DNA from 2 places in the Streptomyces bathyalis genome. Region 1 is predicted to be linked to the other one. Evidence: riboswitches for the same ligand, from Rfam matches in the RefSeq annotation. Region 1 holds a riboswitch; the other holds the start of a gene.

Evidence for each region. Region 1 has a riboswitch for glycine ahead of gcvT (glycine cleavage system aminomethyltransferase GcvT). Riboswitches for the same ligand answer to the same signal wherever they lie in the genome.
Region 2: linked by a shared signal. The riboswitch ahead of gcvP (aminomethyl-transferring glycine dehydrogenase) and the one ahead of gcvT (glycine cleavage system aminomethyltransferase GcvT) in region 1 are both predicted to bind glycine.

The regions. Positions count from the first base shown of each region.
Region 1 covers NZ_CP048882.1:2,010,067-2,024,822, reverse strand. Annotated here, with positions in the region: gene manD (D-mannonate dehydratase ManD) at 1-162, shown strand, start outside; gene G4Z16_RS08670 (ABC transporter substrate-binding protein) at 212-1,585, opposite strand; gene G4Z16_RS08665 (class I SAM-dependent methyltransferase) at 2,012-2,677, opposite strand; gene G4Z16_RS08660 (L-serine ammonia-lyase) at 3,057-4,439, opposite strand; gene glyA (serine hydroxymethyltransferase) at 4,526-5,800, opposite strand; gene gcvH (glycine cleavage system protein GcvH) at 5,930-6,310, opposite strand; gene gcvT (glycine cleavage system aminomethyltransferase GcvT) at 6,449-7,603, opposite strand; glycine riboswitch at 7,748-7,857, opposite strand; gene G4Z16_RS08640 (AAA family ATPase) at 8,029-8,799, shown strand; gene G4Z16_RS08635 (enhanced serine sensitivity protein SseB) at 8,881-9,651, shown strand; gene G4Z16_RS08630 (enhanced serine sensitivity protein SseB C-terminal domain-containing protein) at 9,901-10,659, shown strand; gene G4Z16_RS08625 (ABC transporter permease) at 10,970-11,968, shown strand; gene G4Z16_RS08620 (ABC transporter substrate-binding protein) at 12,054-13,823, shown strand; gene G4Z16_RS08615 (ABC transporter permease) at 13,947-14,756, shown strand, end outside.
Region 2 covers NZ_CP048882.1:7,058,205-7,072,960, forward strand. Annotated here, with positions in the region: gene G4Z16_RS32830 (DUF881 domain-containing protein) at 1-482, shown strand, start outside; gene G4Z16_RS33375 (double zinc ribbon and FHA domain-containing protein) at 607-1,446, shown strand; gene ftsR (transcriptional regulator FtsR) at 1,462-2,235, shown strand; gene G4Z16_RS30695 (bifunctional nuclease family protein) at 2,303-2,776, shown strand; gene G4Z16_RS30700 (MerR family transcriptional regulator) at 2,960-3,571, shown strand; gene G4Z16_RS30705 (DNA polymerase IV) at 3,603-5,153, shown strand; partial or broken gene G4Z16_RS33380 (PRC-barrel domain-containing protein) at 5,306-5,728, opposite strand; glycine riboswitch at 5,700-5,795, shown strand; gene gcvP (aminomethyl-transferring glycine dehydrogenase) at 5,982-8,870, shown strand; gene G4Z16_RS30720 (DUF5999 family protein) at 8,969-9,175, opposite strand; gene G4Z16_RS30725 (hypothetical protein) at 9,450-10,058, opposite strand; gene G4Z16_RS30730 (glutamate-cysteine ligase family protein) at 10,557-12,053, shown strand; gene G4Z16_RS30735 (CPBP family intramembrane glutamic endopeptidase) at 12,172-12,975, shown strand; gene G4Z16_RS30740 (PhzF family phenazine biosynthesis protein) at 13,001-13,834, opposite strand; gene G4Z16_RS30745 (PadR family transcriptional regulator) at 14,002-14,619, shown strand; gene G4Z16_RS30750 (DUF4232 domain-containing protein) at 14,663-14,756, opposite strand, start outside.

The DNA.
Region 1 (14,756 bases):
GTCTTCCGCACCTCCTACACCTTCGAGGAGGGACTGCTGCGTCCGTCCGAGAACCCCGGGCTCGGCGTCGAGCTCGACACGGACGCGGCGGCCCGCTTCCCGTACGAGCCCGCCTATCTGCCCGTGAACCGGCTCACCGACGGGACCGTCCACGACTGGTGAGCCGCGGCGGTCCGCCGGTGAGGGTGCGTGCGTCGGGGGCGCGGGCCGGTCAGCGCCTCTCGTACCGGGCGCCGACCTTCCGGGCCTCGCGCTGCGACTTCCGCAGAGCCGCGGTCACGGACTGCTCCCCCTCGATCGCGGCGCTCAGCTCCCGGGAGACATGGTCACCGAGGCCGGTGAACTCCGGGACACCGACGAACTGGATGCCGAGGGTGGGCCGCTTCTGCACGCCGGGCCTGCGCGGATCGGCCTCTCGGATCGCCTTCTCGGTCGCGTCGCCGAAGGCGGCCGCGGCCCGCTTGTACTGCGGACGGTCGAACGTCGACTCGCGCTTCCCGGCGGGCACGTTCTCCCAGCCGATCTCGCGGCCGACGAGGCTCTCGTACTCCTTGCTCGACGCCCAGGACATGAACTCCCATGCCGAACGGGGCTGTTCGGTCGACTTCTGCATGCCCCACGCCCAGGTGTAGAGCCATCCCGAGGACCTGGTCTCCTCGATCGGCGCCGGCGCGTAGCCGATCTTGCCCTTGACGGGTGATCCGTCGGCCTCCAGGGGGCCGGCGCCGGCCGTCGCGTCGTACCACATCGCCGACTTGCCGTTCTTCATGTTGCGCAGGCAGTCGGCGTAGCCGGACTTCGTGGGGTTCTCCTGGCCGTGTTCACGTACGAGGCCGACGTAGAACCGCGCCGCTTCCGTGAAGCCGTTGTCGGTGAGCCTGGCGTTCCAGTCCCTGTCGAACCACGTGCCGCCGAAGGTGTTCACCACCGTCGTCAGGGGAGCTGCCATCTCGCCCCAGCCCGGCAGGCCGCGCAGGCAGATGCCGCTCATGCCCTTCCCGGGGCGGTCGGCACGCTCGGCCAGCGCGGCGATCTGGCTCCAGGTGGGCTTCTCGGGCATCTCCAGGCCGAGCTCGCGGAAGACGTCCTTGCGGTACATCAGGAACGAGGACTCCCCGTAGAAGGGCTCCGCGTAGACCTTGCCGTCCGCTCCGCTCAGGGAGAGCTGGATCGGCAGCATGATGTCGCTCTGGCCGAAGGAACGGTCCTTGGTGATGAAGGAGTCCAGGGGTCTGAGCCAGCCGCGGCGTGCGAAGTCCCGAGTCTCGAAATTGCTGATGGTCGCGACGTCGTAGCGGCCGGACCGGAGGGCGAAGTCGGAGTGGACCTCCTTGCGGACCTCGTTCTCCGGCAGCGTGGTGAAGTGGACGTCGATGCCCGTCCTCTTCGTGAAGTGCTGAGCGGTGAGCTTCTTCAGCTCCAGCATCTGCGGGTTGTCGACCATCAGGACTTTTAAGGACTTCTTCTCCGGCCGCTCCTCGTCCTGCGAGCTGCATGCCGTGAGCAGGCTCGCCGTGACGGCTGCCGCGGCGACGATCCTTACCGTCCTTCCTCTGCATCCGGGTGTGAACCGGGACTTGAACACAGGGCTCTCCTCGTCGTGGTCCTGGCGCGACCCTGCGAGGGGTGTCCGACGGCACCCGGGAGTTCCGAGGCACCCGGACGCAGCGAGACGCCGATCATGCGGAGAGTTCTACATGCCCGTGATGGTCGGGAAACAGTCCGAATGGCCGCCAATCCTGCCTGCATCTGCCCGAGTTGAGGACGGGTTCGAGTCGGCTGACCAGCGGAGAGAGGGCGGCGTCCCGTCGAGGGGTGCCCGTTTCCCGCTCCCGGGATGCCCGTTCCGCTTCCGCAGGTAGGACACTGGCCTAGTCCAAGTCCCGTCGCTACGCGGGTAGTTGACGAACGAGGGTGTGGCGAAGACCCTTCCCAGGTCTTCGCCACACCCTCGCGATTCCGTCACTGGGCGCGGGAGCCGGACGTTCCCCGGCCCGCGCCGTAAGCGGGTTCAGCCCACCGTCGTCGCGTCGGCGACACCCTCCGAGGCCCGGCTTGCCGGAACCACGGCCTCCCGGTGGGACGCGGTCGTCCTGGGGCGCCTCGCGTGGTAGACGAGCGCGGGCGGCAGATTGCGCCACACCGTGCGGCCCGGCACCACCTCTTCGAAGGTGGAGTGCAGCAGCTCCCTGAAGCGCAGAGCCGAGGACAGCCGCAGGGCATGGACATAGCCGAACGTGGTGAACGCTCCGTCCGGCGCGAGCACATGGCTCACGGCCGAGAGGATCTCGCGCTGCACGTCGTTGGAGAAGGACGCCCAGGGAAGGCCGCTGACGACCACGTCAGCCTTCTCCAGGCCCCGTTCGGTGAGCAGCTGCGGCAGCGCGGAGGCGTCGGCGTGGAGCACCTCCACCTTGCGGCAGCGCCATCGCAGCTGGTCGGCCAGCCGCGGATTCGCCTCGATGGCAAGCTGGCGTCCGCGACCGCTCAGCTGTTCCTCGATGATGCTGGTGACCACCCCTGTTCCTGGGCCCAGTTCGACCACGACCGGGTCGCCGAGCTCGGGTACGGGTGCGGTCACTGCCGCGGCGAGTTTCGGGGAGCTGGGGGCCACCGCGCCGATGTCGGCGGGCGATCGCAGGAACTCGCGCAGCATCGTGCCGGTCTCGCTCGTCAACGTTCTTTGCCTCTCGGGGACGTCAAGGGCTCGAGACCGGCCAGGTGGGCAGCCCTTCAGTGGCTGACATGAGGGGCTGCGGCGGGGAACGGACGACCTCGCGTGGACCACCGTACCCATGGATCCGCAGATCACGGCCATACCGGGGGAGCTAATGGTCGGTAACCCATCTGACCTGTGGATTCGTGCTCAGATCCACGGGGTGCCGTATGCGGAGCATCTCCCCGAAACGGCCGGGCGGCCGCTGATGCCGCAGTCGTGGGCGGAGTGGAGGGAAAGGGGAGGAAGCGGACGATCGGGGGTGTGATTCCAGCCACAGCCCGTGCGAGGGGCAACGGGCCCGGTCCACCCGTCCCGGCGGTGCGGGCCCGATGCGGGGTCAGCACTCGATGACGTTGACCGCGAGCCCACCCCGGGCCGTCTCCTTGTACTTGACCTTCATGTCGGCACCGGTGTCCTTCATCGTCTTGATCGCCTTGTCGAGCGAGACGTGGTGCCGGCCGTCGCCGCGCAGTGCCATGCGGGCGGCGGTGACGGCCTTCACGGCCGCCATGCCGTTGCGCTCGATGCAGGGGATCTGGACGAGCCCGCCGATCGGATCGCAGGTCAGCCCGAGGTTGTGCTCGATGCCGATCTCCGCGGCGTTCTCCACCTTCTCCGGGCCTCCGCCCAGCACCTCGGCCAGGCCGCCGGCCGCCATGGAGCAGGCCGAGCCCACCTCGCCCTGGCAGCCGACCTCGGCGCCGGAGATCGAGGCGTTCTCCTTGAAGAGCAGCCCGACGGCGCCCGCGGCAAGGAGGAAGCGGACGATGCCGTCCTCGTCGGCGCCCGGCACGAACTCGGTGTAGTAGTGCAGGACGGCCGGGATGATGCCCGCCGCGCCGTTGGTGGGAGCCGTGACGACGCGCCCGCCGGCGGCGTTCTCCTCGTTCACCGCCATCGCGTAGAGCGTCAGCCACTCGGTCGCGTGCGTCTCCCGGCTGCCCTCCGCCCGCAGCTGGCGAGCGGCGGTGGCCGCCCTGCGGCGCACCTTCAGGCCGCCCGGCAGGATGCCCTCGCGGCTCAGTCCGCGGGCGACGCAGGCCCGCATGACCTCCCAGATCTCCAGCAGTCCGGCACGGATCTCCTCCTCCGTGCGCCAGGCCTTCTCGTTCTGGAGCATCAGCTCCGAGACGGACAGGCCCGTCTCCCTTGTGAGCCGCAGCAGCTCGTCGCCGGTGCGGAAGGAGTGCTTCAGTTCGGTGTCGTCGAGCTTGATGCGGCCCGATCCGGCAGCGTCCTCATCGACGACGAAGCCGCCGCCCACCGAGTAGTACGTCTTCTCCAGAAGCGTGGCACCGGAGGCGTCGTAGGCGAAGAGCGTCATCCCGTTCGCGTGGTACGGGAGCGAGCGGCGCCGGTGCAGGATCAGCTGGGACTGCTCGTCGAAGGCGATCTCGTGGGCGTCCCCTATCTCCGTGGCCAGCAGCCGCAGCCGCTTCGAGGTCCGGATCCGCTCGACCTCGTCGTCGGCGCCCTCGACGTCGACGGTGCGCGGTGCCTCGCCCTGGAGCCCGAGCAGCACGGCCTTCGCGGTGCCGTGCCCGTGCCCGGTGGCGCCGAGCGACCCGTACAGCTCCGCCTTCACGGATGCCGTGTGGGCCAGCACGCCCTCGTTCTTCAGCCGCACGGCGAACATGCGGGCAGCGCGCATCGGACCGACCGTGTGCGAACTGGACGGGCCGATGCCGATCGAGAAGAGGTCGAAGACGGAGACCGCCATGGCAGGCGCCTCCTTTCCGTGCGGGGCCCGTGCTGTGGCCGGATGACCGGTGCCGCGGCGCGGACCGCGCCGCGGCACCGGGCCTGTTACTTGCCCAGGCCGGGGTAGAGGGGGTGCTTCTCGGTGAGCGCCGTGACGCGGGCGCTCAGGGACTTGGCCTTGTCCTCGTCGAAGCGGGGGAGCAGCGCCTCGGCGATGATGTCGGCGACCTCGCGGAAATCCTCCTCCTGGAAGCCCCGGGTCGCCAGCGCGGGCGTCCCGATGCGAAGGCCGGAGGTGACCATGGGCGGGCGGGGGTCGTTCGGCACGGCGTTGCGGTTCACGGTGATGCCGATCCCGTGCAGCCTGTCCTCGGCCTGCTGGCCGTCCAGTTCGCTGTTGCGCAGGTCGACGAGGATCAGGTGCACGTCCGTGCCGCCGGAGAGTACGGAGACGCCCGCGTCCACCGCGTCCTGCTGCAGCAGCCGCTCGGCCAGCAGCCGGGCACCGGTGAGGGTCCGCTGCTGGCGCTCCTTGAACTCGTCGGAGGCCGCGATCTTGAACGACACGGCCTTGGCCGCGATGACGTGCTCCAGCGGGCCGCCCTGCTGGCCGGGGAAGACCGCGGAGTTGATCTTCTTGGCGTACTCCTTCGTGGAGAGGATCACGCCGCCGCGCGGGCCGCCGAGCGTCTTGTGCGTGGTCGTGGTCACGACGTCCGCGTACGGCACCGGAGAGGGGTGCAGCCCGGCCGCCACCAGACCCGCGAAGTGCGCCATGTCGACCATGAGCAGGGCGCCGACCTCGTCAGCGACGCGGCGGAAGGCGGCGAAGTCCAGCTGCCGCGGGTAGGCGGACCAGCCGGCGATGATCATCTGCGGCCGGTGCTCGCGCGCCAGCCTGCCGACCTCGTCCATGTCGACCTGGCTGGTCTTCTCGTCGACGTGGTAGGCGACGACGTTGTAGAGCTTGCCGGAGAAGTTGATCTTCATGCCGTGCGTGAGGTGACCGCCGTGCGCCAGGTCCAGGCCCATGATCGTGTCACCGGGCTTGAGCAGCGCGAACATCGCGGCGGCGTTCGCGGACGCGCCGGAGTGCGGCTGTACGTTGGCTGCCTCCGCCCCGAAGAGCGCCTTGATGCGCTCGCGCGCGATGTCCTCGATGACGTCGACGTGTTCGCAGCCGCCGTAGTAGCGACGCCCCGGGTAGCCCTCCGCGTACTTGTTGGTGAGGACGGAGCCCTGGGCCTCCAGGGAGGCGACGGGCGCGAAGTTCTCCGACGCGATCATCTCGAGGGTGGACTGCTGGCGGTGGAGTTCGGCGTCGACGGCGGCGGCGACGTCCGGGTCCACCTCGTGGAGAGAGCTGTTCAGAAGCGACATGGAACCATCCCTGGTGGCAGGCCGGTCGGGCACATTGGCGGACATACGGCGTTCAGTCGTTGCTGCTCGGGCGTAGGGGGCCGCTCTCGCGGCTCCGGGCGACAGGGGCCGGTCGGTGCGGGCCCGGCGTCAGCTTCCGGCGGTGAACGAGGCGTACTCGTCGGCCGTCAGCAGACCCTCCGGCTCGTCCGTGACACGCACCTTGAACAGCCAGCCGCCCTCGAACGGGGAGGAGTTGACCAGCGCCGGGTCGTCCACGACATCCTGGTTGATCTCGGTGATCTCGCCGGAGACCGGCGCGTAGAGGTCGCTGACCGACTTGGTCGACTCCAGCTCGCCGCAGGGTTCGCCCGCGGTCACCGTGTCCCCGTTCTCGGGAAGCTGGACGAAGACGACATCGCCGAGCGCGTCGGCGGCGTGCGCCGTGATGCCGACCGTCGAGACGCCGTCATCGGCGGCCGACAGCCACTCGTGCTCCTTGCTGTAACGCAGCTGCTGCGGGTTGCTCATGGTGCGATTCTCCTGGATGAGAGGGGAACGGAGGGAATCAGTCTTGGTCAGTGGGACGCAGGACACGTCGAGCGGCGCGGGCCACGCCGCGGTCCGGCGCCGGGGAGGCGGGCACGGGTCGTCCCGCCGGCGCCCTTGTCAGCGTTGCCGCTTGTAGAAGGGGAGCGCCACGACCTCGTACGGCTCGTGGCTGCCGCGGATGTCCACCGCGACCCCCTCGGTGCCGGGCTCCGCGAACGCCGGGTCGACGTACGCGATGGCGATGGGCTTGCCGAGGGTGGGCGACGGGGCTCCCGAGGTCACCTCGCCGATCACCGAACCGTCCGCGGCGGAGACCACCTCGTACCCGGCACGCGGGACCCTCCTGCCCTCGGCGATCAGCCCGACGAGCTTGCGCGGCGGCGACGTCTCGGCCTGACCGGCGGCGGCCTCCAGCGGCTCGCGCCCGACGAAGGCACCGTCGTTGGTGGTCTTCTCGAACTTCACGATCCGGCCCATGCCCGCGTCGAACGGCGTGGTCCGCGTGGTCAGTTCGTGCCCGTACAGCGGCATCCCCGCCTCGAGGCGGAGCGTGTCACGGCAGCTCAGGCCGCACGGCACGAGGCCCGCGGGGGCACCCGCCTCGGTGAGCGCCTCCCACACGGCCACGGCGTCGGAGGGGGAGACGAACAGCTCGAAGCCGTCCTCGCCGGTGTATCCCGTACGGGCGATGAGTGCGTCCCGGCCGGCGACGGTGCCCGGCAGCCCCGCGTAGTACTTCAGCCCCTCCAGGTCGGCGTCCGTGACGCCCTTGAGGATGCCGGCGGCCTCCGGGCCCTGCACGGCGATCAGCGCGTAGGCGTCCCGGTCGTCGCGCACCTCGGCGCCGAAGCCGGCGCTGCGCTCACGCAGTGCGTCCAGCACGGTCTGCGCGTTGGAGGCGTTGGCGACGACCATGTACGTGTCCTCGCCGGTGCGGTAGACGATCAGGTCGTCGAGGATGCCGCCCGAGGCGTCGCACAGCATGGTGTAGCGGGCGCGTCCGACCGACAGCCGGGAGAGGTGGCCGACCAGCGCGTAGTCCAGCAGTTCGCCGGCCTGTTGCCCGGTGACGGTGATCTCGCCCATGTGCGAGAGGTCGAAGAGACCCGCGCGCGTGCGCACGGCGACGTGCTCGTCCCGCTCGCTGCCGTAGCGCAGGGGCATGTCCCAGCCGGCGAAGTCGGTCATCGTCGCGCCGAGCGCGCGGTGTACCGCGTCGAGGGCGGTTGTGCGCGGGCCGCCGCCGGTGGCCCCGCTGTCGGTCTCGCTCATGTCAGGCTCCCGTGACTCGGTGACGCGGATGTCCTCCCCATCTGTCATCGGAACCTGAGAGGTTCGCCACGAGCCCTCGTGCACGGGCGGTGGCTTGCACCTTGGGTGGAGCCGCCTGTGGGCGGCCCGCTTTTCAGATCTGCCTCGTCCTGCGCGGTATCGGTGCCTGAGAGATTCAAGGGAGGACTTGCTCCTTCGGCGCCCCGGCGGGACCGCGCTCCGAGCGCGGCCGGGAACTCTCCCGCGTGGATTCAAACGGCCGGTATCCAGTTGACTGGCCCGCTCATCATGGCACGGCGGCGAAGAGGCGTCGACGGTGCATGGCTTCGGCCGGCTGCGATGCCGCCTTGCTGCGCATTACCATTTCTTGACACTCTCGGAGGCGAGCCGCCGGACGGCGGCCATATCCGGGGAGGGGCGATCAGGTGGGCAGCCTGCGCAGTGCGTACGCGACCGTGACCGGCTGGGGGTACTCGCCCTCCGGCCAGGCCAAAGACGCCGCCGACTCTCCTGTACGGGCGGCGGCGCCGCCACCGGCGCCCGTCGAGACGGCTGTTGCGGGCACCCAGGCGCCCGTCGAGGCCGGTGCCACGGCCGTTCCGGCGGACTCACCCCCGCCCGCCGCCTCCGTGGACCTCCGCGGTACGGCCGCCCGGCGGACGTTGCGGTATCCGACCGGTGACCGCGTCGTCGTCTCCGGGCTTCCGGGCAGCGGCAAGTCGACGCTGATCCGACGCGTCCTCGCCCTCCAGGACACCGTCCGCCGCATCGACTCCCAGGACGTGCGCGAGCGTTGGGGGTCCGCGCTGCCGCGCTGGCTGCCGTACGCCGCGTACCGTCCCCTCGCCCGCATCGCGCACTACGCGGGGCTGCGGCGGGCGCTCTCCTCCGGCGCGAGCGTGGTCGTGCACGACTGCGGCAGCCAGGCGTGGGTGCGCAACTGGCTCGGCCGGGACGCCCTCCGGCGCGGCCGCGCCCTCCACCTCGTCCTGCTGGACGTGCCGGTGGCGACGGCGCTGCGCAGTCAGGCCGAGCGCGGACGCACCGTCTCCGGCTACGCGTTCATGCGCCACCGCAGGGCCGTGCGGCGGCTGATCGTGAACGCGGAGTCCGGGCGGCTGCCGCGCGGATGCCAGTCGGTGGTCCTTCTGGACCGGGGCGCCGCGGGAGCACTCGCCGGCATCTCCTTCGAGTAGCAACGCGCGGAAGGCGCACGCCCGGCGCGCACGGCCGGACCGCTCGCAACCCGCTGTGACCACCGCACTAGGGTGGCGGTCATGACCATTCCTCAGCAGTACGGACCGGGCCATGGCGGAGGCTGGCCCGGCAACGAGCTGGAGGAGGCACTCGCCGCCTCCCTCGAAGTGCCAGGCGCCGGTGCCCGGCTGCTTGAGGTGCTCGGACGCAGCAGCGTCTGGGTGCCGCTGCCCGAGGGCGGCGGCCCCGACAGTCCCGACCTGGATCTGCCGACCGTGGAGCTCAACGGCGGCGTCTACGTTCCCGTCTTCAGTTCCGAGCAGCAGTTCCTGCAGGTCGTCGGGAGCCATATGTCCTTCACCGTCGCGCCCGCACGCGAATTCGCCCGCGGGCTGCCCCCCCAGGTGGGCATCGCCGTGAACCCGGAGGGCACCGTCGGCATGCCGCTGCCGCCCGAGGCCGTCGCCGAGCTGTGCGCCAACACCCCGGGTGAGCAGGCCGCGTGGGGCGTGGCGCGCGGCGCGCGGGTGCGGCTCTACGAGCCGGACTGGCAGGAGGAGCCCGTGGACTTCCTCGCCGCCGCGGCCGGGGAGTTCGCCGTCCTGCCGTGGATGCGCGCGGCCCGCCGCGCACTCGCGAGCTCCGAGGGGGATCCGCCGTCGCTGTTCGTCGGCGTCGAGCTGGACCACCTGGACCCGGACATCCGGCAGGCCGCGCACGACGCGCTCGCGCGTGCGCTGGGCCGCGCGCAGGTCAGATGGCCGGTTCAGCTCGTGCTGATGGACGCCGCCCAGGACCCGGTCGTCGACTGGATGCGGCACTGCGTGCGGCCCTTCTACACCCGGGACTGAGGTCCGGGTCCCTACGGGCCCGCTCCGCCCCAGGACGTAGCGCTTCAGCACGACGCCCCGTGTCGGTCCCTGCTCGTAAGCTGGTTTGATGACGGGGACAACGGGGAGGGCCGCGTTCGCGGGCCCGGTACAGATCATTGAGAAGGACGGCTTCCTCACCGGCCGCGCCGCCCGGGAGTGCCTCCCGGGCAGGAGGCTCTGGGGGAGGCCGGCGAAGCGTCGGAGCGGTTCCGGTGGAAGGACGGCCAGGTGAGCGCGGGTGCAGGCGTCGAGCAGCTGCTGGGGCAGGTGTCGCCGGGGAGGTACGACACCTATGAGGCGCTGCTCGATGCGCTCACCGACGGCGAAGTGTGGATGCTGCTCTGGAACGGACGTCCGGGCGCGCCGGACGCCCAGTACGGAAACATGGAGGTCGGCGGGTATGGCTACGCCCCCTGCGTGAGTTCCGCCCAGGAGCTGGCCGTCTCCGGCTGGGACCGCTCGCACGAGATCGTCAGCGGCCGTGAGATCGCCGCCGCGCTCTTCCCGGAGCGCTGGGGGATCTGGCTCAACCCGCACGCCCCGGGCGGCGGGGTCGGCATCCCGTGGCTCGACCTGCGGCGCATCGCCCTGGGCTTGGACCAGTTGCCCGCGGGGCCGCTGCGCATCAGCGAACCGAGCCTGGACGTCGCGCAGTTCTACGCGCTGCTGAGCCAGAACGCACATCGCACGCCCGTCGTGCGTTCCCTGCGCCGCGCCTGGGTGCAGCCGGCACTCGGCGCCGGCTATCTCGCGATCGGCCTCGACCTGTACGACACGGGCCGGCAGGCCGTGGAGTCGGCGCAGCAGATGATGCGTCAGTCGGTGGCGGCCGTCCCTGAGGGGCTGCCGGTCTCCAGTGTCGCGATGTCGGACGACTACGACCCGGTGGCGATGTGGCTGCGGCGCAATTCGCGGCCATTCTTCGATCGTGACGTGCCGACGGCCGACGCCGCTCCTGGGCACGGCTACGGATTCCCCCGCTCCTGACGCCCGTCCGCCCGGTCGGTACGCAACCGGACTTCCTCCAGGGATGCCTGGTGGAAGGAAGCGCAGGTGGGCGGTTGTCCACGCGCATTGACGGGATTCCGATAGTCGCCAGTTGCCGTTCGTATAACGGAATCTGACGCGTCACATCACAGTTGAGCATCCTTTCCCCGGGGGGACTGGCGGGTGATCGCATGGCCGATGAGACTCCCGAGCGTTGAGGCATCGGCCTTGTGAACGTGCGAATTGCGAACTGGCCGCTACAGCGGCGGGCGTGGCTGGTCACCCCCGGCCGAGAGAGGGTTTCCCCACGATGACGGCACCACTGCACGACACGTCCGCGGAGACCGCGCCCGTCGACCCGGCACTCGGTGGCGTGGAAGGCAAGTCCATCGAAGGGCGCTCCCTCGGACGGATCGCGTGGAACCGCCTCAAGCGGGACAAGGTGGCACTCATCGGCGGCGGCGTCGTCCTGGTGCTCATCCTGGTCGCGTTCTTCGCGCCGTTCATCGTGAGCCTGCTGGGACATCCGCCGGACGAGCACCACGAAGAGCTGATCGACCCGCTCTTCCAGACTCCCAAGGGTGCGCTCGGCGGTATCAGCGGTGAGCATCTCCTGGGCGTCGAACCGGGCAACGGCCGCGACATCTTCAGCCGCATCGTCTACGGCGCGCGCGTCTCGCTGCTCGTCGGCTTCCTCTCGGCCGTGGTCGCCGTCGTCGTCGGAACCGTGCTCGGCGCTCTCGCCGGTTACTTCGGCGGCTGGCTCGACGCGGTCATCAGCCGCGTGATGGACATGCTGCTGGCCTTCCCCCAACTGCTGTTCATCATCTCGCTGATCTCCGTGGTGCCGAACGAGATGTTCGGGCTGACGGGCACGGGCGTACGGCTCACCGTCATGATCCTGGTGATCGGCTTCTTCGGGTGGCCCTACATCGGCCGCATCGTGCGCGGCCAGACGCTCTCGCTCCGCGAGCGGGAGTACGTGGAGGCGGCGCGCAGCCTCGGAGCGGGGCGGCGCTACATCCTCTTCAAGGAACTGCTGCCGAACCTGATCGCGCCGATCACCGTGTACACCACGCTCATGATTCCCACCAACATCCTCACCGAGGCCGCCCTCAGCTTCCTCGGCGTGGGCGTCAAGCCGCCGACCGCCTCCTGGGGGCAGATGCTCTCCCAGGCTGTGCGCTATTACGAGACGGATCCGATGTTCATGGTGGTGCCGGGTGTGGCCATCTTCATCACCGTTCTCTCCTTCAACCTCTTCGGCGACGGCGTGCGCGACGCGCTGGACCCCAAGGGTTCCCGATGACCCCCACACCACCAGGCGTGTCCTGGTTCTGTCCCCGGCCCGGCGCAGCCGTGCGGGCCGTGACCTACACCGGAGGATGCAGATCGTGACAACCCAACGCTCATCGAGGCGCAGGATCGCCGCGTCGGCCGTCGCGGTCGCGGCCCTCCTGACCACCGCAGCTTGCGGTGGCGGCGGCAGTGACAGCGAGGGCGACGGCAAGGCGCCCGGATTCAACGCGGCCAAGGCGAAGACGGCCAACCCGTCCAACAAGAAGGGCGGGACGCTGAAGTTCATCGGCACCCAGGACGCCGACTCCTGGGACACGACCCGTGGTTACTACGGGTTTGCCTGGGACTTCATGCGCTACTACAGCCGCACCCTGGTCAGCAGCAAGCCCGTAGCCGGCAAGGAGAGTTCGGAGCTCGTCCCGGACCTGGCGAAGTCCAAGGCGAAGATCACGGACGGCGGCAAGACCTACACGTACGAGCTGCGCGACGGCATCACCTGGGAGGATGGCAAGCCCATCACCTCCAAGGACATCAAGTACGGCATCGAGCGGCAGTGGGCGCAGGACGTCCTCTCCGGCGGTCCCATCTACCTGAAGGACACGCTCGACCCGGACGGCAAGTACAAGGGCCCCTACAAGGACAAGGCCAAGGACAAGCTCGGCCTGGACGCCATCGAGACGCCCAGCGACAACAAGATCATCTTCCATCTGCCCAAGCGCAACGGTGACTTCGAGCAGATGCTGGGCATGCCTTCGGCCTCCCCGGTTCGCCAGGACAAGGACACCAAGTCCAAGTACGGCCTGAAGCCCTTCTCCAGCGGCCCGTACAAGTTCGAGTCGTACACGCCGAACAAGAAGCTCACGCTCGTCCGCAACCCCGAGTGGAAGAAGTCCTCGGACTCCATCCGCAAGGCCCTCCCGGACAAGGTCACCGTCACCCTGTTGACCAACGCCGACGAGATGGACAAGCGCCTCATCAACGGTGACTACGACCTGGACATCAACGCCACCGGCATGGAGGCGGCAGGCCGTGAGAAGGCGCTGAAGGAGCACAAGGGCAACGTCGACAACCCGAGCACGGGTTACATCCGTTACGCGGTCTTCCCGCAGATCGTGAAGCCCTTCGACAACATCCACTGCCGCAAGGCGATGATCTACGGATCGGACCACAAGTCGATCCAGAACGCGCGCGGTGGCCCGCTCGCCGGCGGTGACATCGGCACCAACATGCTGCCGGCGCTCGTCCCGGGCTCCGACCTGAAGTTCGACCCGTACGGCATCGCCAAGAACCAGGGCGCGGCCGACGTGCAGAAGGCCAAGGCCGAGCTGAAGAAGTGCGGCAAGCCGAACGGCTTCAAGACCACCATCGCGGTCCGCAACAACAAGCAGGTCGAGGTCGCCTCCGCCGAGGCCATGCAGGCGTCGCTCAAGAAGATCGGCATCACTGCCGAGGTCGACGAGTACGACGGCGCGCAGACCACCGGCATCATCGGTAACCCCGACGTGGTCAAGAAGAAGAACTACGGGATCATCATCATGGGTTGGGGCCCGGACTTCCCGTCCGGCCAGGGGTACGGCATGCCGCTGTGGCACAGCAAGTACATCCTGGACAACGGCAACAACAACTACGCCATGATCGATGACAAGAAGATCGACGGCATGTTCGCCGACGCGATCGCCGAACTCGACAAGAACAAGGCGGCCGAGAAGTACGCGGCCATCAACGCCGAGGTCATGAAGGGCGCTTACTACCTGCCCTTCACGTTCGAGAAGAACATCATCTGGCGCTCCAGCAGGCTGACCAATGTCGGCACGACCGACGCGTACAGCGGTCGTTACGACTACGCCGTGCTCGGCGTCAAGTGATCCGTCCGACCCCGCCGGCGCACCCGCCGCCAGTCACGAAGGGCAGGTGAGGGCCGCAGTGGTGGCCCGGTGAACACTCCGATGACCTCGGGGAGTTCACCGGGCCCCACCGGGCCGGAAGCAGTGCTCACATATCTCATCAGGCGGCTCTTCGCCGTCGTAGTGATGCTGATCGTCGTCATGCTGGCGGTGTTCGGCATCTTCTTCCTGATCCCGAAGTGGACGGGGGTCGACCCCGCCACGATGTTCGTCGGCAAGCAGGCCGATGCCGCCGCGCTGGAGGGCATCAGGCAGAAGCTCGGCCTGGACGACCCGATCCTCGTCCAGCTCTTCGACTTCTTCCGCGGCATCCTCGTCGGACGGGACTACGTCAGCGCGGGCGACACCATCCACTGCTCCGCGCCGTGCTTCGGGTACTCCTTCAAGACCGAGCAGGCCGTCTGGCCGATCCTCGCCGACCGGCTGCCCGTCACCCTGGGCCTCGCCGTCGGTGCCGCGATCATCTGGCTGGTCATCGGTCTGGCCGCCGGCGTCGTCTCCGCGCTGCGCCGCGGCTCCATCTGGGACCGCATGGCCATGAGCCTCGCCCTCAGCGGCGTCTCGCTGCCCATCTACTTCACCGGCCTGCTCTCGCTGGCGATCTTCTCCTACGGGCTGGGGCTGGTCAGCAACGAGTACACGCCGATCGAGGAGAGCTTCACCGCGTGGTTCAGCGGGATGACCCTCCCCTGGCTGACCCTGGCGTTCCTCTTCGGCGCCATGTACGCCCGGCTCACGCGCGCCACCATGCTCGAGGTGATGGGCGAGGACTACATCCGCACCGCCCGCGCCAAGGGCGTTCGCGAGCCGGTCGTCATCCGCAAGCACGCCATGCGCTCCACGATGACCCCGATCATCACGCTCCTCGGCGTCGACCTCGGAGCCCTCATGGGT
Region 2 (14,756 bases), 5.0 Mb from region 1:
GCACCGAGTTGGAGAACAGCTCGGACCAGGCCGAGGAGGCACGGAAGCAGACACGTCAGAAGGCACGCCAACTCGGCGTGCTCGCAGGTACGGTGGGCGCCCAGGGCCCCGGCATCGAGCTGACCGTGACCGACCCCGGCGGGTCGGTCGAGGCAGACATGCTCCTGGACGCCGTGCAGGAGCTCCGTGCCGCCGGTGCCGAGGCGATCGAGGTCAACAACGTACGGGTGGTTGCGAATACGTACTTCTCAGACAGTTCGGGAGGGGTGCGTGTGGACGGTCACAAGATCAGTCCGCCGTACCGCTTTCAGGTGATCGGCAAGCCCAAGGACCTGGAACCCGCGCTGAACATCCCCGGCGGAGTTGTCCAGACGCTGCGCAAGGAGCAGGCGGACGCCTCCGTCACGCCCTCCGAGAAGATCGTCGTGAACGCCTTGCGCTCTGCGAAGCGGCCTGATTACGCTCGGTCATCCGGGCAGTGAGGTCACGGCTAAGTCTTGCGGGGGGTCGGCGGACCCGGTGACCATCGCGTGAGGGAAACTGTCCGAAGGCCAGGGACGTTGTCTGGGCGTCATATCGGCGGAGTGAGAGCATCGAGGGTCTGTCCTGCCCCACGGGCGGGTCTGTTTCGTGCGAGGGGAATCGCCCGTGAGTTTTTTTGCAAGGTTGTTCGGCAAGAGCCGCCAGGAGCACGGCGCTGGCGCCGCGCGGCGCCGGACCGCCCGGCATCACGATTCCGTGGCGGCCCACGACGGTGAGGGCGCGGGACGCCCGCTGTTCCGCGACGAGGTCACCCCTCCCGGCGGTGGCCATGCGGGTGGTCAGGGCGGGGATTCGGTTGACCCCGCAGCGTCGGGCCGCATAGGTTCCGGTGCACCATCAACCTCGAGTACAGGTGGAGGATCTGCCGTGCCGGTGTGTAGCAGGTGCGGGACCCAGGTCGCCGAGGCGAGCCGGTTCTGTTCCAACTGCGGGGCACCGCTCCGGGGTGGTGCTCCCGTGGCCGAGGGTTCCTCCGAGACGACCTCCACGATCTCGATCTCCGGCCTGGAGGCGTACGAGGCAGAGGTCACCGGTCAGCAGCAGACGCCGCCGCTGTCCCCCGAGGCTCAGGCCGCGGTCGACGCCCTTCCTCTGGGCTCCGCTCTCATGGTGGTCCGCCGAGGCCCCAACTCGGGCAGCCGCTTCCTGCTGGACGGCGATTTGACCACCGCGGGCCGTCACCCTGAGAGCGACATCTTCCTGGACGACGTGACCGTCTCGAGGCGTCACGTGGAGTTCCGGCGCGGTCCCGACGGTGTCTTCACCGTCTCCGATGTCGGCAGCCTCAACGGCACCTACGTCAACCGGGAGCGCATCGAGGCCGGCGTGCCGCTGGCGAACGGTGACGAGGTTCAGATCGGCAAGTTCCGGCTGGTCTTCTTCGCGAGCAAGCGCACGGTCTGACCTTCCGGGCAGGGCATGGAGCACACACCGCCCGGTGGTGCCGGTGACGGTGCCGCCACAGGGGCGGGCAGCGGGCCGCTGAGCATCGGCGGCGTGCTGCGTGTGCTCCGCGAGGAGTTCCCCGAGGTCACGGTCTCCAAGATCCGATTTCTGGAGACGCAGGGACTCGTGGAGCCGGGCCGGTCTCCGTCGGGCCACCGCTGGTTCAGCGGCGAGGATGTGGAGCGACTGCGGGACGTCCTGCGGATGCAGCGTGATCACTACCTCCCGCTGAGGGTGATCAAGGAACATCTGGGTTCCGTCGCAGAGGGCGAGCTCCCGTTGCCGCCGACGAAGGCACCCCAGCGGAGCAGCCCGGGCACACGGCGTGAGAGGCCATCCGACCCCCCGGTCCGAATCGGCCGGGAGCAGCTGCTTGCCGCCGCCGGCTTGACGGAGCCCGAGCTCATGGACTGCGAATCGCACGGTCTTGTCTCCCGGTACCCGGACAGCTCGTACGACGAGGCCGCTGTGGCCGTCGCCGGCATCGTCTCGGAGCTCGGCCGCCACGGAGTTCCGCCGCGGCAGCTGCACGCCGTGAAGGCCGCTGCCGAGCATCAGGCGGGCCTGCTCGAGAGCGCCGTTGCGTCGGCGGAACACCCCGGTGACGCCCGTACCGGGGGCGGTGCCGAGCCCCCGGGCGCCCGGCTGGCGGCCCTGTCCGGGCGGCTTTACGAGGTCTTTGTGCAGGCGGCGCTGCACGTACGGCCTGCTGAGGGCCCCGACGCGGGCAACCGCCCGGGTGAGTAGGTTCACACGACAGCTGAGGGCGGGTCCCGACTACCCAAACAGGCGGGGCACGGCCTAGGGTTGCTGTGTGAACGAGCTCGACGTTGTGGGTGTCCGGGTCGAAATGCCCTCCAACCAACCGATCGTGCTGCTGCGTGAAGTGGGTGGCGACCGGTACCTCCCCATCTGGATCGGCCCTGGGGAGGCGACCGCGATCGCCTTCGCGCAGCAGGGCATGACGCCTGCGCGCCCGCTCACCCATGATCTGTTCAAGGACGTCCTGGAGGCCGTGGGCCAGGAGCTCACCGCTGTCCGCATCACGGACCTCAGAGAAGGCGTGTTCTACGCCGAGCTGGTCTTCGCCAGCGGGGTCGAGGTCAGCGCGCGGCCGTCCGACGCCATAGCGCTGGCTCTGCGCACCGGTACGCCGATCTACGGCAGCGAGGGTGTGCTGGACGACGCGGGCATCGCCATCCCGGACGAGCAGGAGGACGAGGTGGAGAAGTTCCGCGAGTTCCTCGACCAGATCTCGCCCGAGGATTTCGGCACCAGCAGCCAGTGATCTCGTCGCCGCGGGCGGCTCATGACGGGCCTGGCGACTACAAACCGTGACGCCTTCCCTCCTTTCGGTTACGGGAAACCACTCCTTGGGGCATTTTCACCCGGCGTGCCGAGTGTGGCGATCGTTGACGCACCACGGGTGACTGCCTACCTTCGGTGAGGCAGGTCCCGGTCATGCCCCGGGATGCGGAGGACGGAGGTCGGCGTGAGAGATACCGGCGACGGTATGGCGGCGGGCGAGACCCCTCCTCGCGGGGGCTCGGCAGGTCCGCTGCAGGGGGAGAGATCCACGGACGAATCGCCGGAACTCATCGGATACCGCGGCCCCACCGCTTGCTCGGCCGCCGGGATCACCTACCGCCAGCTCGACTACTGGGCGCGCACAGGGCTCGTGGAGCCGAGCATCCGTCCCGCCTACGGATCCGGAAGCCAGCGGCTCTACAGCTTTCGCGACATCGTGGTCCTCAAGATCGTCAAGCGGCTGCTGGACACGGGCGTCTCGCTGCAGAACATCCGCACCGCCGTCCAGCATCTGCGCACCCGCGGCCGTACCGACCTGACCCAGATGACGCTGATGAGCGACGGAGCCACCGTCTACGAGTGCTCTTCGCCCGACGAAGTCGTCGACCTGCTGCAGGGCGGGCAAGGCGTGTTCGGGATCGCCGTCGGCGTGGTGTGGAAAGACGTCGAGGGAGCCCTGGCGCAGCTGCACGGCGAGCACGTCGACACCGGCGAGACCATCGTGGGTGATCATCCCGGGGACGAGCTGGCGCGGCGGCGCAACCGCGCAGGCTGACTGTCGGTCCCATGCGGCACCATCGACCAATGTGAGAAGCGCTCCGACGATCCTCCATCTGGACATGGACGCCTTCTACGCTGCCGTCGAGCAGGCATCCAAGCCCAGCCTCCGCGGAAAACCCGTCGTCGTCGGCGGGCTCGGGCCGCGCGGAGTCGTCGCCACGGCCTCGTACGAGGCGCGGATCTTCGGCGTCCATTCGGCCATGCCCATGGGCCAGGCCCGCCGTCTGTGCCCGAACGCCGCCTACCTCTCGCCTCGCTTCAGCCTCTACAGGGACGTCAGCGATGCCGTCATGGAGATCCTCGGCGGGCTGTCGCCGCTCGTGGAGCCCCTCAGCCTCGACGAGGCCTTCGTCGACCTGGAGGCCGGCGAGGCGCTGACCGACGGCTCGGCGTCTCCGGCCGTACGAGCGGTGGGGGAGCGGCTGCGGCAGACGATCAGCGAGATGACGGGGCTCAGCGGCTCCGTGGGGCTGGCCGGCTCGAAGATGCTCGCCAAGATCGGCTCGGAGCAGGCGAAGCCCGACGGGCTCGTCGTCATCGAGCCGGGCACGGAACGGGAGCTGCTGGCTCCGATGTCAGTACGCACTCTGCCGGGCGTGGGTCCGGCCACGGCAGAGGTGCTGCGCCGCGCCGGGATCACCACCGTCGGGGACACGGCGGAGGCGGGTGAGGCGGAGCTGCTGAGACTTCTGGGCAGGGCGCACGGCACTTCGCTCTACGCGATGGCGAACGGCTGGGACGACCGTCCCGTGATCGCGGAGCGCGACGCGAAATCGGTGTCGGTGGAGGACACTTTCGACGTCGACCTCACCGACAGGGCGCTCGTCCAGGCGCACCTCGCGCGCCTCGCCGAACGGTGCGCGGAGCGGCTTCGTGCGGCCGGGAGGTCCGGCCGCACGGTTGTGATCAAGGTCCGCAGTTATGACTTCTCGACCCTGACGCGCTCGGAGACGCTGCGCGGACCCACCGACGACACCGGCGTGGTCCGCGAGGCCGCGGCCAGGCTCCTCGACACGGTGGACACCACCGCCGGGGTGCGTCTGCTGGGCGTCGGCGTCAGCGGTCTGGCCGACTTCACTCAGGAAGATCTGTTCGCACAGGCACAGGCCGACGCGGATGCCGCGGCAGCGGCAGAAGGTAGGACAGCGGGCCACCTGGGGGAGGAGCACGGGCCGGCTGCCGTGCCCGAGGAGCCGGAGGTTCCGGCCCACCGGCGCTGGGTGCCGGGCCGGGACGTCAGGCATGCGGAGCTCGGTCTCGGCTGGGTGCAGGGCAGTGGGCTCGGCCGGGTCACCGTGAGGTTCGAGGATCCTGGGTCCGTGCCCGGCCGGGTGCGGACCTACTCCGTCGACGATCCCGCTCTGGAGCCTGCCGAACCGCCGCCGCTCGCGGCGATGGCGCGGCGGAAGCGGATCGAGGGGTTGGGCCGAACGGGGGAATCGTCTCAGCTCTCGGTCCCCGCTATCCGTCCGAAGTCCCTGTCCGGCGGAGGCGAGGACGGTGCCGGCCCCGACGACGCCGGTGAGGAGGGCACAGGGCCGACGGACTCGGCCGGGGGCGGCACCTCCAGCCCGTAGTGGAGATACAGCTGGAGCTCCTGGCGGGGGGAGAGGTGCCTGCCCACGCCGAGCACGGGTGTGCTGCGCACCAGCGCCCTCTCGAACGGGACGTGGAGGGCGCCGCCGACGAGCTCGCTCGGCTCCAGCGGTACGAGGGTCTCGCGCCGGAAGATGCCCGTGCGCACGGCCGCCCACTCCGGCTCGCCCGTCGCGTCGTCGAGGTACACCTCGCCGACCGTTCCGATCTTGCAGCCGCTGCTGTCGAGTGCTCTGCGCCCGATAAGGCTCCGTGGATCGATGTCGTTCTGCACGGTCCCTCCAAGTCGTGGTTCAGGGGCACCGGGTGCGTCACGGGACGAGGCCGGCCCTGGGGTCTGGTGATCTGGCGAACCCCCTCCTCGGCTCTGCCGTGCTGCCGCGCAACAGCGTGCTGCGGGGGCGCCGAGGACGCCGGGAGCCGGTCGTACAAGCCGTATTACCACCCAAAGGCACATTTCAGCGGTTGGCCACCCGAGTGCACCCGGGTCCTGTGGGAGGAACCGCTGGTAGGCTCGAAGTGGCTGTGGACCCCGAGCGGGAGAGTCCTCCGGCATCAGCCGGGGGCGCCGAAGGAGCAACTCCTCCCCGGAATCTCTCAGGCTCACGTACCGCGCGGGTGAGGTCACTCTGGAAAGCAGGGCGGGCCGAGCAGTGCCTGGGCTCCTCCTCACCGACGGTGAAAGCCGGGTCTCCCTCAGCGGGGGCGGACCGGTGAAACTCTCAGGTTGAGATGACAGAGGGGGAGGCCGTCCGGGCACCAGCGCCGTGGTGTCCCCGTAGGTCACAGTGACCAGGAGGCCCCCGCAGATGACTGCCAACCGCATCCCTCTCGCCGATCTCGAACGCGGAACTCCTTTCGAACGGCGGCACATCGGCCCGGACGCCGGTGCCCAGGCGAAGATGCTCGCCCAGGTCGGATACGGCTCCCTCGACGAGCTGACCGCCGCCGCCGTCCCCGACGTGATCAAGAGCAAAGAGGCCCTGAACCTGCCTCCTGGCCGCACCGAGGCCGAAGTGATCGCGGAGCTGCGGCAGTTCGCGGCCCGCAACCAGGTGCTTCCGTCGATGATCGGCCTCGGCTACTACGGGACCTTCACCCCCTCGGTCGTCCTGCGCAACGTCATGGAGAACCCCGCCTGGTACACCGCGTACACGCCGTACCAGCCGGAGATCTCGCAGGGCCGCCTCGAGGCCCTGCTCAACTTCCAGACCATGGTGGCCGACCTGACGGGCCTGCCGACCTCGGGTGCCTCGCTCCTCGACGAGCCCACTGCGGCGGCCGAGGCCATGGCGCTCTCCCGCCGGGTCGGCAAGGTCAAGCAGGGCGTCTTCCTCGTGGACGCCGACTGCCTGCCGCAGACGATCGCCGTCATCCGGACCCGCGCTGAACCGACCGGCGTCGAGGTCGTCGTCGCCGACCTGAGCGACGGAATCCCGGCCGACGTGGCCGAGCGCGGAGTATTCGGGCTGCTCCTGCAGTACCCCGGAGCCTCCGGCGCCGTGCGGGACCACCGTGCCGTCATCGAGCAGGCGCACGAGCTCGGAGCGGTCGTGACCGTCGCCGCCGACCTGCTCGCGCTCACGCTGCTGAGCTCGCCCGGGTCGCTCGGCGCGGACATCGCGGTCGGCTCCAGCCAGCGCTTCGGCGTGCCCATGGGCTTCGGAGGGCCGCATGCCGGCTACATGTCGGTACGCGACAAGTACGCCCGCAGCCTGCCCGGCCGCCTCGTCGGCGTCTCCAAGGACGCGGACGGTCACCAGGCCTACCGCCTCGCCCTGCAGACCCGTGAGCAGCACATCCGCCGGGAGAAGGCCACCAGCAACATCTGCACCGCCCAGGTGCTGCTCGCCGTGATGTCCGGGATGTACGCAGTGCACCACGGGCCGGAGGGCCTGGCCAACATCGCCCGCCGCACGCACCGCTACGCCACTCTGCTCGCTGAGGGGCTGCGCGGAGGCGGAGTGGAGATCGTGCACGGCAGCTACTTCGACACCGTCACGGCGCGGGTCCCCGGAGGTGCGGCCGAGATCGTCGCCCGTGCGCGCGAGACGGGCGTGAACCTGCGGGAGACGGACGCGGACCACGTCGGCATGGCCTGCGACGAGACCACGGGCCGGGCCCAGCTGGAGGCTGTGTGGTCCGCGTTCGGAGTCGAGGCCGACGCAGAGGAGCTGGACGCCGGACTCTCCGGGGACGCGCTGCCCGAGGCGCTGCTGCGCACCGAGGACTATCTGACCCACCCCGTCTTCCACGAGTACCGCTCCGAGACGGCGATGCTGCGCTACCTGCGCAGGCTCGCAGACCGGGACTACGCGCTGGACCGCGGCATGATCCCGCTCGGCTCGTGCACCATGAAGCTCAACGCCACCACCGAGATGGAGGCCGTCACCTGGCCCGAGTTCGCCGGGCTGCACCCCTTCGCTCCGGCCGAGCAGGCGGAGGGCTACCTTGCGCTGATCCATCAGCTGGAGGATCAGCTCGCGGAGATCACCGGCTACGACAAGGTCTCCCTGCAGCCCAACGCCGGATCCCAGGGCGAGCTGGCAGGACTTCTGGCCGTCCGGGCGTACCACCGCTCACGCGGCGACGACCAGCGCAACGTCTGCCTGATCCCCTCCTCGGCGCACGGTACGAACGCGGCGAGCGCGATCATGGCCGGCATGCGGGTCGTGGTGGTCAAGACCAGCGAGGACGGCGACGTGGACACCGCCGACCTGCGCGCGAAGATCGAGCAGCACGGCGACGAGCTGTCCGTGCTGATGGTCACCTACCCCTCCACGCACGGCGTCTTCGAGGAACACATCACCGACATCTGCGCGGCCGTGCACGACGCCGGCGGTCAGGTCTACGTCGACGGTGCGAACCTCAACGCGCTGATGGGGCTCGCGCGGCCCGGCAGGTTCGGGGCCGACGTCTCCCACCTGAACCTGCACAAGACCTTCTGCATCCCGCACGGCGGCGGTGGGCCCGGTGTCGGTCCGATCGGTGTGCGCGAGCACCTGGCACCGCACCTGCCCAACCACCCGCTCCAGCCCGCCGCGGGACCGGCGAGCGGCATCGGCCCGATCTCCGGCTCGCCCTGGGGCTCGGCGGGCATCCTGCCGATCTCTTGGGCGTACGTGAGGCTGATGGGAGCCGAGGGGCTGCGCCGCGCCACGCAGGTCGCCGTGCTCGGGGCGAACTACATCGCCAAGCGCCTGGAACCGCACTACCCGGTCCTCTACACGGGGCCGCACGGGCTCGTCGCGCACGAGTGCATCATCGACGTACGGCCGCTGACGAAGCAGACCGGCGTGAGCATCGACGACGTGGCCAAACGGCTGATCGACTACGGCTTCCATGCTCCGACCATGTCGTTCCCGGTGCCCGGGACGCTGATGACGGAACCCACCGAGAGCGAGGACCTGGCGGAGCTCGACCGGTTCTGCGAAGCGATGATCGAGATCCGCGGTGAGATCGACAAGGTCGGTTCGGGGGAGTGGCCAGCCGAGGACAACCCGCTGCGCAACGCGCCGCACACCGCGGGGCAGTTGAGCGGGGACTGGGAGCACCCGTACGGGCGGGAGACGGCCGTCTTCCCGGCCGGGGTCAGCGCTTCCGACAAGTACTGGCCGCCGGTGCGGCGTATCGACGGCGCCTTCGGCGACCGGAATCTGGTGTGCTCGTGCCCGCCGGTGGAGGAGTACGACGGCTGAGGGCGCGGGAGCGTCGGAGCGCGGAGGATCGAAACGGCGTGTGTCAGGGCCGGTTCGGTGTCACACCGGGCCGGCCCTGGCCTGTGGCTGCTGTGGGATCAGGCAGCGGTGGCGATGTTGCGGCTGTCGAGCGGACGGTGCGGGTCGATGATCTTGCCGTCCGGGAGAAGCTCGCCCGTGTCCTCGAAGAGGAGGACGCCATTGCACAGCAGGCTCCAGCCCTGCTCCGGGAAGTGGGCCACAGGGTGTGCGGCTTCCCGGTCGGCGGACTCGGCTGTCGGGCAAGGTGGCTGGTGCTGGCACATTGTCGCTGTCGTCTTCCGTTGTGTCGTGATGTCCGTGCGGCTGGTCACGATGTCCATGGCCGCCCCCCGTTCCGGTGTGTGTCCCAGTGTTCCCCTGCGGAGGAGATTCCGCAGGGATTTCGTGTCACCGCTCCTCAACCAGGAGAGACGCATCACTCGTGCGGGTGGTTGCCGTCAACTGATCCGCACATACGGGTGGTTTGCCGTATACGTGCAACGGGGGAAGCCGCCCTGGATCACCGCGACAGGCACCGCGTACGGTATCCCACGAAACTCACCTGCCGCTTCTCAGCAGGGGAGTTGCCGGAACCGAACGTCTGGTCAGCAGGGGCAGGAGCGCGTCGGCACGGTGCGGAACGTGGGCCGCGATGCCGGGGGGAGCGGGCGCGAGGGGGATGAGCAGGTCCGACGGCTGCGGGGCACCCTCGTCGATGGCCGCCGTGGCGTTTCCGTGCAGCCAGAGGGTGAGCATGTACAGCCGGGGCACGGACAGCAGCCGCGGCTGGTGGAGTCCGGGCAGCGACTCGGCCTGCCGCAGGGCCCGTTGGGACGAGGCGACGTACGGGCCGCCGCAGAAGTACGCGAAGGCCCAGCCGTCGGAGGTGAGCAGCGTCTCCGCCGCCCCCACCGCCGGGGACCCGGCAGGGGCGTCCTTCTCCCGCAGCAGGAAGCGCCAGCCGGTCAGACGCGTGTACGGGGCAGAGTTCGGTGGGCCGAAGTCGGCCAACTCGTGCACGGGCAGTGGGTGTTCGATCTCCAGCGAGAGTCCGCCGCCGTCGGCGGCGACGGGTGCGTGTCCCCGGTGTGCGGTGGCCGGCGCGCGCAGGGCCGCGAGGACGCTGCGTGCTGCGGGAGCCGGGGCGGAAGGAACGTGGAGCGGCATGGTGGATCGCCACCTCTCGCTGAAGAGCCACGTGGTGCTCGGCATGGCGCGGACGGCACTGTCGGCGTGGGGAGGTGCCGCGAAGCGGCAGCGGGACCGTCGACTGCGGGCACCGGCCGGTCCGGTGATACCGCGTCTCGATCCGTACCGGAGTTTATACGAAACGCGTTACATCACCATTTCGGCTAACGGGCCACCACTTTCGTTTCAAGACTGCATCCGGCCGGTATTGCACCGCACTTGACCACATGTACCGCGGCGGGAGGCCCTGTGGCCTGGGGTGATTGAGACGTCGTGGTCGGCCGGATCCAGTCTGCGTTTCCCACAAGGACTGTGCGCGTGGTCTTGGACCACTGCCGTATGCCTCCGGAACGTGCCGTTCGGCGCAGGTGAGAGGTTCACGGCAGGCGGGTACGTGGAGATCGTCGAGGCGTTATCCGCAGGCTCGACGGGCATCATCGCTGACACCACGCGGCCGTATCGAGGAGGGACACCCCGATGGGTGAGAAGGTCGTCTCCGACGGGTTCGACCTGTCCGCTCGGCATCGGTACAGGCGGAAGCTGAAGGAGTGCCTGGAGGCGTTCGAGGTTCTCCTGGAGGAGAAGCGGTTCGAGCGTCCCCGCAACCTCATGGGCCTGGAGATCGAGCTCAATCTCGCGGACGCCGACGGCATGCCCCGCATGATGAACGCCGAGGTGCTGCAGCGCATCGGCAGCCAGGACTTCCAGTCGGAGCTGGGGCAGTTCAACCTCGAGGTCAACATCGTGCCTCACCGTCTGTCCGGGCGGGTCTTCGACCAGCTCGCGGAGGAGCTGCGCACCGGACTGGGCTACGCGGACCGGCAGGCCAATGAGGTGGGCGCAGGGATCGTGATGATCGGCATTCTGCCGACGCTCACGGACGAGGACCTGGTCTCCTCGAACCTCACAGCCGTGGACCGCTACACGCTGCTCAACAACCAGATCATGGCCGCGCGGGGCGAGGAGGTCGTCCTCGACATCCAAGGCGTCGAGCGGCTGACGCGGACCTCCGCCTCGATCGCTCCCGAGGCGGCGTGCACCTCGGTGCAGCTCCATCTGCAGGTGACGCCGGAACGTTTCGCTGATGTATGGAACGCCTCCCAGGCCGTGTCCGCCGTGCAGGTCGCGATGGGCGCCAACTCGCCCTTCGTCTTCGGCCGGGAGCTGTGGCGGGAGTCGCGCATCCCGGTCTTCCTGCAGGCGACCGACACCCGCTCGGACGAGCTGCGGGCACAGGGCGTGCGGCCGCGCACCTGGTTCGGCGAGCGGTGGATCGGTTCGGCGTTCGACCTCTTCGAGGAGAACCTGCGCTACTTCCCGTCGCTGCTGCCCATCTGCGACGACGAGGATCCGCAGAGCGTGCTGAGAGCCGGCGGCACTCCGGGCCTGCCCGAACTCGTGCTGCACAACGGCACCGTCTACCGCTGGAACAGACCCGTGTACGCGGTCAGCGAGGGCGTGCCGCATCTGCGCGTGGAGAACCGGGTACTGCCAGCCGGCCCCACGGTCACGGACGTGCTCGCCAACACGGCCCTCTACTACGGACTGGTGCGCAGCCTCGCCGACGAGCCCCGACCCGTCTGGTCGCGGCTGCCCTTCGGGGCCGCCTCCGCGAACTTCGACGCGGCCTGCCGGCACGGCATCGAGGCGGAGCTGACCTGGCCGCGGCACGGCCGCCCCGGGGGCCTTGTCACGATGCCGGCGATCCGGCTCGTGCAGGAGGAACTGCTTCCGCTCGCCGCGGCCGGGCTTGAGGCGTGGGGCGTCGAGAGCGGCGACCGCGACCGTTGCCTGGGTGTCATCGAGGAACGCTGCCGGCGCCGCGTCAACGGGGCGTCGTGGCAGGCGGACGCCTACCACCGCGCCGTCGAGTCCGGCCTCGAGCGGGAGAAGGCGCTCGCGGCGGTCACGCGACGCTACTGCGAACTCGCGCGTACGGGAGAGCCTGTGCACACCTGGGCTCCCGGCCCGTAGACGCCGCGTACGGGCGGGAGTGCAACGGACCGCCCGACCCCTGCTTCGCACGCCCCGGCGCCGTCCGGCAAGCTATGCACGTCCCCGGCTGTCGCGGACCGGTGAACTGGAGGCATGTGTGCAGTCGCAAGCGAGCGACCCCGCTCGGTTCCCGGCGTCCGAGGAGCTTTCGGCGCGCACGCTCCGGCACGAGACGCTGCTGGTGCTGGCACTGTCGCTCGGTGCGAGCGCCGTCTCCGCGCTGATCAGCTTCATCGGCTCGCTGACCGCCTCGGGCGCACTCGCCGACCAGTCGGCACGCCTGAACACCTCGCGCGCTCCCGACCGGCCCTGGCTAGACCTGGCCTGGCAGCTCTTCGGGATCGCCACCGCGCTGGTCCCGGTGGTGCTGGTGGCCCATCTCCTCACACGGGAGGGCGCGGGCGGGCTGCGCTCCCTCGGGTTCGACCGGAGCAGGCCGGGATTCGACCTGGGACGCGGCGCGGTGCTCGCCGCCGCCATCGGAGGGAGCGGGCTCGGCTTCTACCTGGGGGCTCTGCAGGCCGGCTTCAACCTCACCGTGGTGCCCGAATCGCTGCCGCACGTGTGGTGGCGCATCCCCGTGCTGATCCTCTCCGCGATCCAGAACTCCGTGCTCGAAGAGGTGATCGTCGTCGGCTACCTGCTGCGCAGGCTCGGGCAGCTGGACTTCTCACCCTGGGCCGCACTCGCGGTGAGCGCGCTGCTGCGCGGCTCGTACCACCTCTACCAGGGCATCGGCGGGCTGCTCGGCAACATGGCGATGGGCGTGATCTTCGTCCTGCTGTACCGGCGCTGGGGGCGCGTCGGACCGCTGGTGGTGGCGCACGCGCTGATCGACATCGTGGCCTTCGCCGGCTACGCGCTCTTCGCGGGCAAGGTGGACTGGCTGCCCACGCCCTGACAGCCGCCGGCCCGCTGCGGGGCCGTCACCATCCGGCGCACAGGTGGGCGTCCAGGACCGTGACTGCCGCTCCCGTCAGCTCGGTGCGTTCGCCTCGCAGCGTCGTACGCACCAGCCCCGTTCGGGCGGAGCACTGAAGGCCCGTCAGTGACTCACGGCCGAGCCGCGCGGACCACAGCGGTGCCAGCGCGGTGTGGGCGCTGCCGGTGACCGGGTCCTCGGGAATGCCGACGGAGGGGGCGAACATCCGCGAGGCGTAGTCGTATTGGCCGCCGCTGCCTTGTTCGGCGCCGCCGTCCGCGATCGCGGTGACGATGACGCCCCTGTGCGGGAGACGGCCCAGGGCGGTGCTGTCGGGAGCGAGGGCGCGCAGCGTCCCCTCGTCGGAGACCTCGACGAGGAGATCGCCGAGCGTCCCGGTGTCGTGCACGGACACCGGTTCGGCGCCGAGGGCGTCGGCGAGCCCGGGAGGCGCCGGGGCCGGTGTCAGCGGGGCCGTGGGGAAGTCCAGCGTGATCGCGCCGCCTGCAGCGGTCGCCGCGGTGAGCACGCCGCTGCGGGTGCGGAAGCGCACGGTGCCGGAGCTCAGGCCGTCGCTGTGCAGGACGTGTGCCGTGGCCAGCGTGGCGTGACCGCACAGATCGACCTCCGCGGCCGGGGTGAACCAGCGAAGCGCCCAGTCGGCCCCGGCGTCGCCGGGGAGCGGGTGCGCGAAGGCGGTCTCCGAGAGGTTCATCTCGTTGGCGACCCTCTGCATGCGTTCGTCCGCCGGGAAGGTCTCCTCCTCCAACAGCACGACTGCGGCGGGATTGCCGCGGTAGGGGCGGTCGGTGAAGGCGTCGACTGTACGGATCCTCATGGGCCGGGACGTTAGGCCAGGGCGGCCGCGGCGTGCCACGGCCAATGCGGCGAAGGTGGACCGGCGCGGTATCGCTCGGGTATTGCCATACGAGCATCGCCGATATATCGTTGACCCATCACGACAAGTCAAAGTCTGTCAAAGACAGATCATGGAAGGGATTCGTCATGCGTAAGGAAGAACAGCGACCTGGTGGCCGCGGGCATGGCCGTGGCCCCGGATACTGCGGCCCGGCCGGTTTCGGCGGCCCGTCCGAGCGCCGGGCCTTCGGTGCCTTCGGTCCGCCCTTCGGGGACGGCCCGCCCTTCGGGCCGAGAGGCCGGGGCCGGGGAGGACCGCGCGGGCGCGCACGCCGAGGTGATGTGCGGGCCTCGATCCTGGCGCTCCTCAAGGACCGCCCGATGCACGGCTACGAGATGATCCAGGAGATCGCAGAGCGCAGCAGTGGCGCGTGGAAGCCGAGTCCGGGCTCGGTGTACCCGACGCTCCAGCTGCTGGAGGACGAGGGGCTCATCAGCAGCGCCAGTGAGGGCGGCAAGAACCTCTTCTCCCTCACCGACGCCGGCCGCCAGGAGGCCGAGGCCGGCCCGGAGGCCCCCTGGGAGGAGGCCGGGCGCGGCATCGACTGGGAGGCCATGAACGAGGTGCGCAAGGCCGGCGGCGCGCTGGTCAGTGCCTTCCAGCAGGTCTGGGCGAACGGCACCCCGGAGCAGCGCGAGAAGGCGCTCGGTGTCGTCAACGACGCCCGCAAGAAGCTCTATCTGATCCTCGCCGAGGAGGAGTGACCGCGGGGGTGTGCGTGCGGTGCGCGGGGCCGTGAGGCGGCTGTCAGCTGGGAGGACCGGCCCCCGGCAGCAGCGGCCGGACGTCGATCTCGCCGGCGCCGCACACCTCACCCGACTTCCACGATGCCGTCCTCGCG